DNA from 2 places in the Erwinia sp. 009765445 genome. Region 2 is predicted to be linked to the other one. Evidence: predicted binding sites of a transcription regulator. Region 2 holds the regulator's gene; the other holds the start of a gene.
What was found. The regulator CRP, encoded in region 2, controls carbon source genes, mostly activating them, when cyclic AMP is high. The targets are predictions, from matches to a motif close to ATGTGANNNNNNTCACAT.

Region 1: yrbN (protein YrbN) is a predicted target of CRP. The motif match lies at 1,825-1,842, and genes of this name have one in related genera.

What each region holds. Positions count from the first base shown of each region.
Region 1 is NZ_JBYUWC010000014.1:97,642-101,058, forward strand. Features, by position in the region: gene pnp (polyribonucleotide nucleotidyltransferase) at 1-733, shown strand, start outside; gene nlpI (lipoprotein NlpI) at 860-1,744, shown strand; gene yrbN (protein YrbN) at 1,849-1,905, shown strand; gene AC3Y5R_RS16380 (DEAD/DEAH family ATP-dependent RNA helicase) at 1,922-3,417, shown strand, end outside.
Region 2 is NZ_JBYUWC010000008.1:191,110-194,526, reverse strand. Features, by position in the region: gene AC3Y5R_RS10985 (phosphoribulokinase) at 1-376, shown strand, start outside; gene AC3Y5R_RS10980 (OsmC family protein) at 406-810, opposite strand; gene crp (cAMP-activated global transcriptional regulator CRP) at 1,121-1,753, shown strand; gene AC3Y5R_RS10970 (YccS/YhfK family putative transporter) at 1,812-3,417, shown strand, end outside.

The sequences.
Region 1 (3,417 bases), on a different contig from region 2:
TCTGGTAAAAGAAGGCGATAACTTTGTGGTGCTCTCAGACATCCTGGGCGACGAAGACCACCTGGGCGACATGGACTTCAAAGTAGCCGGTAGCCGTGAAGGTATCACCGCGCTGCAGATGGACATTAAAATCGAAGGTATCACCCGCGAAATCATGCAGGTGGCTCTGAACCAGGCTAAGGGTGCGCGTCTGCACATTCTGGGCGTAATGGAACAGGCTATCAGCACCCCACGTGGTGATATTTCTGAATTTGCTCCGCGCATTCACACTATCAAGATCAGCCCGGACAAAATCAAAGACGTTATCGGTAAAGGCGGTTCTGTTATTCGCGCGCTGACCGAAGAAACCGGCACCACCATCGAAATTGAAGATGACGGTACGGTGAAAATTGCTGCGACCGACGGTGATAAAGCGAAATACGCTATCCGTCGTATCGAAGAGATCACTGCAGAAATCGAAGTGGGCCGTATCTACAACGGTAAAGTGACCCGCATCGTTGACTTCGGTGCCTTCGTGGCAATCGGCGGCGGTAAAGAAGGTCTGGTGCACATTTCTCAAATCGCTGACAAGCGCGTAGAGAAAGTGACCGACTATCTGCAGATGGGCCAGGAAGTGCCTGTGAAGGTACTGGAAGTTGATCGCCAGGGGCGCGTGCGTCTGAGCATCAAAGAAGCGACCGAGCAGGCTGCAGAGCCTGAAGTGGCAGCTGCGCCGAACCCAGAAGCAGAATAAGTCAGACCATTGAGCTCTCCATGCACTGTCATGGAGAGCTGTTTCATCGCGAGGGCAGGACGACACCTTGTGCACGGCAGGCGGATGAATGGATTTCATCCTATTGTTTGTATTCGGGAGTGGGAAATGAAGCCTTTTTTGCGCTGGTGTTTCGTTGCGACAGCTATAACGCTGGCAGGATGCAGCAACTCGGATTGGCGTAAGAACGAGGTTCTGGCTGTTCCGCTGCAGCCGACGTTGCAACAGGAAGTCATCCTGGCGCGCATGGAACAAATTCTTGCCAGTCGGGCCCTGACCGATGATGAACGCGCACAGCTGTTATATGAGCGCGGAGTGTTGTATGATAGTTTAGGTTTGAGAGCACTGGCGCGAAATGATTTTTCACAAGCGCTGTCTGTCAGACCAGATATGCCTGAAGTATTCAATTACTTAGGCATATATCTGACGCAGGCAGGTAATTTTGATGCTGCCTATGAAGCGTTCGATTCTGTACTTGAGCTTGATCCAACTTACAATTATGCGCATTTAAATCGCGGTATCGCCCTGTACTACGGCGGAAGGTTTAAATTAGCGCAAGATGATCTGCTGGCGTTTTATCAAGACGATCCTAACGATCCTTTCCGTAGCTTGTGGCTGTATCTCGATGAACGAGAGATGAACGCCGACAAGGCCAAAGTAGCGCTTCAACAGCGTTATGATAAAGCGGTCAGAGACCAATGGGGATGGAATATTGTCGAGTTCTACCTGGGCAACATCAGCGAAAGCAAGCTGATGGACCGTCTCAAGGCGGACGCAACGGATAACACCTCGCTCGCTGAACATCTCAGTGAAACCAACTTCTATTTAGGTAAGCACTACCTAAGTCTGGGGGAGAAGGACAACGCAGAAGCGTTGTTCAAGCTGACGGTTGCCAACAATGTACACAACTTTGTTGAGCACCGATATGCATTGTTGGAGCTGGCGCTACTCGGCCAGACACAAGACGATTTATCAGAATCTGACCAGCAATAGCTGACGAACTTTTATTGCCCGAATTTTCGAAATGTCATCATCTTCGCGGATGAGGGCTTTTTTGTTCGTCGAAACCACTAATTTGAGCCGGTTCACACTTTTTGATGAAAATGACTGAATATTTTCACGACGAGTTATGTAGACTGGCCGCCGCAATCTAAGAGGCACGTGTACTACATGACTAATACTGAAACCACTTTTGCTGACCTTGGTCTGAATGAAGCTATCCTTGAATCACTGAACGGCATGGGCTACGTCAAGCCATCTCCGATCCAGGCAGAGTGTATTCCTCACCTGCTGGCGGGCCGCGACGTGCTGGGTATGGCACAGACCGGGAGCGGTAAAACTGCAGCGTTCTCGCTGCCCCTGCTGAATAACATTGATAGCAACCTGAAAGCACCACAGATCCTGGTGCTGGCACCAACCCGTGAGTTGGCGGTTCAGGTTGCCGAAGCCGTAACCGAATTCTCTAAACACATGCGCGGTCTTAACGTAGTGGCCCTTTACGGCGGCCAGCGTTACGACGTACAGCTGCGCGCACTGCGTCAGGGTCCACAGGTTGTTGTGGGTACGCCTGGTCGCCTGCTTGACCACCTGAAACGCGGCACGTTAGACCTCTCTAACCTGCGCGGTCTGGTGCTGGACGAAGCTGATGAAATGCTGCGTATGGGCTTCATCGAAGACGTTGAAACCATCATGGCTCAGATCCCGGACGGTCATCAGACCGCACTGTTCTCTGCCACTATGCCAGAAGCGATTCGTCGTATTACCAAACGCTTTATGAAAGATCCTCAGGAAGTGCGTATTCAGTCAAGCCTGACTACCCGTCCTGATATCAGCCAGAGCTACTGGACTGCTTACGGTCGTAAGACTGATGCACTGGTTCGTTTCCTGGAAGCGGAAGATTTTGATGCGGCGATTATCTTCGTTCGTACCAAAAATGCGACCCTGGAAGTGGCTGAAGCGCTGGAGCGCAGCGGTTACAACAGTGCTGCCCTGAACGGTGACATGAATCAGGCGCTGCGTGAGCAGACTCTGGAGCGCCTGAAAGATGGCCGCCTGGATATTCTGATCGCCACTGACGTTGCGGCCCGTGGTCTGGACGTTGAGCGCATCAGCCTGGTGGTAAACTTCGACATTCCTATGGATGCTGAATCTTACGTTCACCGTATCGGCCGTACCGGTCGTGCTGGTCGTGCCGGTCGCGCACTGCTGTTCGTTGAGAACCGCGAGCGTCGCCTGCTGCGTAACATCGAACGCACCATGAAGCTGACGATTCCAGAAGTTGAACTGCCAAACGCAGAACTGCTGGGTCAGCGTCGTCTGGCTAAGTTCGCGGCTAAAGTTCAGCAGCAGCTGGAAAGCAGCGATCTGGACCAGTACCGCGCACTGCTGAGCAAAATGCAGCCGGAAGAAGAGCTGGATATGGAAACGCTGGCTGCAGCTCTGCTGAAAATGGCACAGGGCGAACGTCCTCTGATCGTTCCGGCCGATCCGGCTCCACGTCCACGCCGCGAGTTCAAAGAGCGTGACGACCGCCGTGGTGACCGTCCGGACCGTGGTCCTCGCGAAAGCCGTGATGGCGATCGTCCACGTCGTGAGCGTCGTGACGTTGGCGATATGGAAGTTTACCGCATTGAAGTGGGTCGCGATGACGGCGTTGAAGTTCGCCA
Region 2 (3,417 bases):
GGTGCGTGATACCAGTGAACGCGGCCACTCGCGTGAAGCGGTAATGGACTCGGTAGTGCGTTCTATGGAGGATTACATCAACTTCATCACTCCGCAGTTCTCGCGCACGCACATTAACTTCCAGCGCGTCCCGACCGTTGATACCTCCAATCCGTTCGCCGCACGGGGCATCCCGTCGCTGGATGAAAGTTTTGTGGTGATCCACTTTCAGGGACTGGAAGATATCGACTTCCCCTATCTGCTGGCGATGCTGCAGGGTTCTTTTATCTCTCACATCAACACGCTGGTGGTACCTGGCGGCAAAATGGGGCTGGCGATGGAGCTGATCATGGGGCCGCTGGTGCAACGGTTAATCGAAGGGAAGAAGATAGAGTAGTGCCCCGACAGTGCGGGGCTCGGGATATTTTACAGCTCAATCACTTCATAGCTGTGAGTGATCTCCACACCTTTGCCCAGCATCAGCGCAACGGAGCAATATTTTTCTGCTGAGAGATCGACAGCGCGGGACACAGCTTTATCGCCCAATGCGTTACCCGTTACGATAAAATGCAGATTGATATGGGTGAAGAGACGCGGAGCCTCTTCACGCCGTTCGGAGGTCAACTTAACCTCACAGTCTTTAACATCGTGACGGCCTTTTTGCAGGATTGAAACCACGTCAATCGCGCTACAACCGCCCGCTGCCATCAACACCATCTCCATCGGGCTGGGTGCTTTATCCCCTGAGTTGCCATCCATCAGCACCTGATGTCCTGATGAGGATTCTCCCAAAAAGGTCAGCCCTTCCACCCATTTGACACGTGCCTGCATAACAAACTCCTCTAATTCATTCAGTTAACACCAGATTACGCTTTAGCAACAAAAACGGCAATGCAGCAGATTTCGCACTATGCTGAAGCGAGACAACAGAAGACACTCGTGCAAAGCTGTGCTACAAACAAGGCTGTAATACTTTCGTCAGTACTCTACAAGCTTTGACGAAACGGAACGACATAACGAGCCTGGCTTCCCACAGAAGCCGAATAAATTTCCTGACAGGGAAACGCTTGACTATTTCAACGCCTGACAGGGAACTCTGCCCCTGTATTTAAGGCACGATGACAACAGAGGATAACAGCGAATGGTTCTCGGCAAACCGCAAACAGACCCGACACTTGAATGGTTCCTGTCACATTGCCATATTCATAAGTATCCATCCAAAAGCACGCTGATTCACCAGGGTGAGAAAGCGGAAACCCTCTACTACATCGTCAAAGGCGCGGTAGCGGTGCTGATCAAGGATGAAGAAGGCAAAGAGATGATCCTCTCTTACCTCAATCAGGGCGATTTTATTGGCGAGCTTGGCCTGTTCGAAGAGGGTCAGGAGCGCAGTGCGTGGGTACGGGCAAAAACCGCGTGCGAAGTCGCTGAAATTTCCTATAAGAAATTCCGCCAGCTGATCCAGGTGAACCCCGACATTCTGATGCGTCTCTCTTCGCAGATGGCGCGCCGCCTGCAGGTAACGTCCGAGAAAGTGGGCAATTTAGCTTTCCTCGATGTGACTGGTCGCATCGCGCAAACCCTGCTCAATCTGGCTAAACAGCCGGATGCCATGACTCACCCTGACGGAATGCAGATCAAAATCACCCGTCAGGAGATCGGCCAGATTGTTGGCTGCTCCCGTGAAACCGTTGGGCGTATTTTGAAAATGCTGGAAGATCAGAACCTGATCTCGGCGCACGGTAAAACTATCGTTGTCTACGGCACACGCTAACCGGCTCTGATCCTCGGCGCAACAGTCTCTGTTGCGCCTTTTTATTTGGTACGGAGTGATGTGGCGTCGAATCATTTATCACCCTGAAGTCAACTACGCACTGCGCCAGACGCTGGTGCTCTGTTTACCGGTTGCTATCGGATGGCTGCTGGGCGATTTGCAAAAGGGATTGCTGTTCTCCTTAGTCCCGGCCTGCTGCAACATCGCCGGTCTTGATACCCCGCATAAACGCTTTTTCAAACGCCTGATCGTGGGCGGTAGCCTGTTTGCCTCCAGCAGCTTTCTGATCCAGTACCTGGGTGCACACCAGGTTCCCCTGCCCGCTATTTTGTTCGTGATGGCGATGCTGCTCGGCGTGACCGGAGAGATCAGCCCGCTGCACGGACGACTGCTGCCCGGCTCGCTGATTGCGGCGATCTTCACCCTCAGCCTGGCGGGAAGGATGCCAATCTGGCAGCCGCCGATGCTCTACGTACTGGGCACGGTCTGGTACGGCGTCTTCAACTGGTTCTGGTTCTGGCTGTGGAAAGAGCAGCCGATGCGCGAAACGCTGAGCCTGCTGTATCGGGAGCTGGCCGGTTACTGTGAAGCTAAATATACCCTGCTGACTAAACTCACCGATCCGGAAAAAGCCCTGCCGCCGCTGCTGGCCCGTCAGCAGAAAGCGGTCGATCTGATCACCACCTGCTACCAGCAAATGCACATGCTGGCCGCCAATAACGATAATCATCACAAGCGGCTGACCCGCGCCTTTCAGGTGGCGCTGGATTTGCAGGAGCATATCTCCGTCAGCCTGCATCAGCCGGAAGAGGTGCAGAAGCTGGTGGAACAGAGCCACGCCGAAGCGGTGATCCGCTGGAACGCCCAGACCATTGCGGCCAGGCTGCGCGAGCTGGCAGACGATATCCTTTATCATAAGCTGCCTGAGCGATTTACCATGGATAAGCAGCTTCAGGCGCTGGAAAAAATTTCCCGCCAGCACCGGGACAATCCGGTCGGCAACTTCTGTTATTACCACTTCAGCCGCATTGCCCGCGTCCTGCGCACTCAGCGCCCACTTTATCAGCGCGACCTGATGGCCGACCGCCAGCGCCGTCTGCCGCTGCTCCCGGCCATAAGAAGTTATCTGTCGCTGACGTCCGCCGCGCTGCGCACCGCCGCCCGTTTTGCGGTGATGCTGACCTTTGCCAGCTCGCTGGCGCTGTTCTTTAACCTGCCCAAGCCCTACTGGATTTTGATGACGGTGATGTTTGTCAGTCAGAACGGTTACAGCGCCACCAGAGTCCGGATCCAGCACAGAGCGCTGGGGACCCTTGCCGGGCTGATTATCGCTGCCGTTACTCTGCGGCTGCAGGCCCCGGAGCCTCTGGTGCTGCTGGTGATGCTGGCAATCACCCTGATCAGCTACCTGTTTATCCGTAAGTTCTACGGCTGGGCGATGATTGGCTTTACCGTCACGGCGGTTTACTCCCTTCAACTGCTGTCACTGAACGGGGCTGATTTCCTGCTGCCGCGCCTGATGGATACGCTGATGGGCTGCCTGATTGCCTTTGGCGGCATGATCTGGCTGTGGCCGCAGTGGCAAAGCGGGCTGCTGCGGCAGAATGCGCACGATGCGCTGGAAGCCTATCAGGGAGCGCTGCAGATGCTGCTGGGCAACGAGC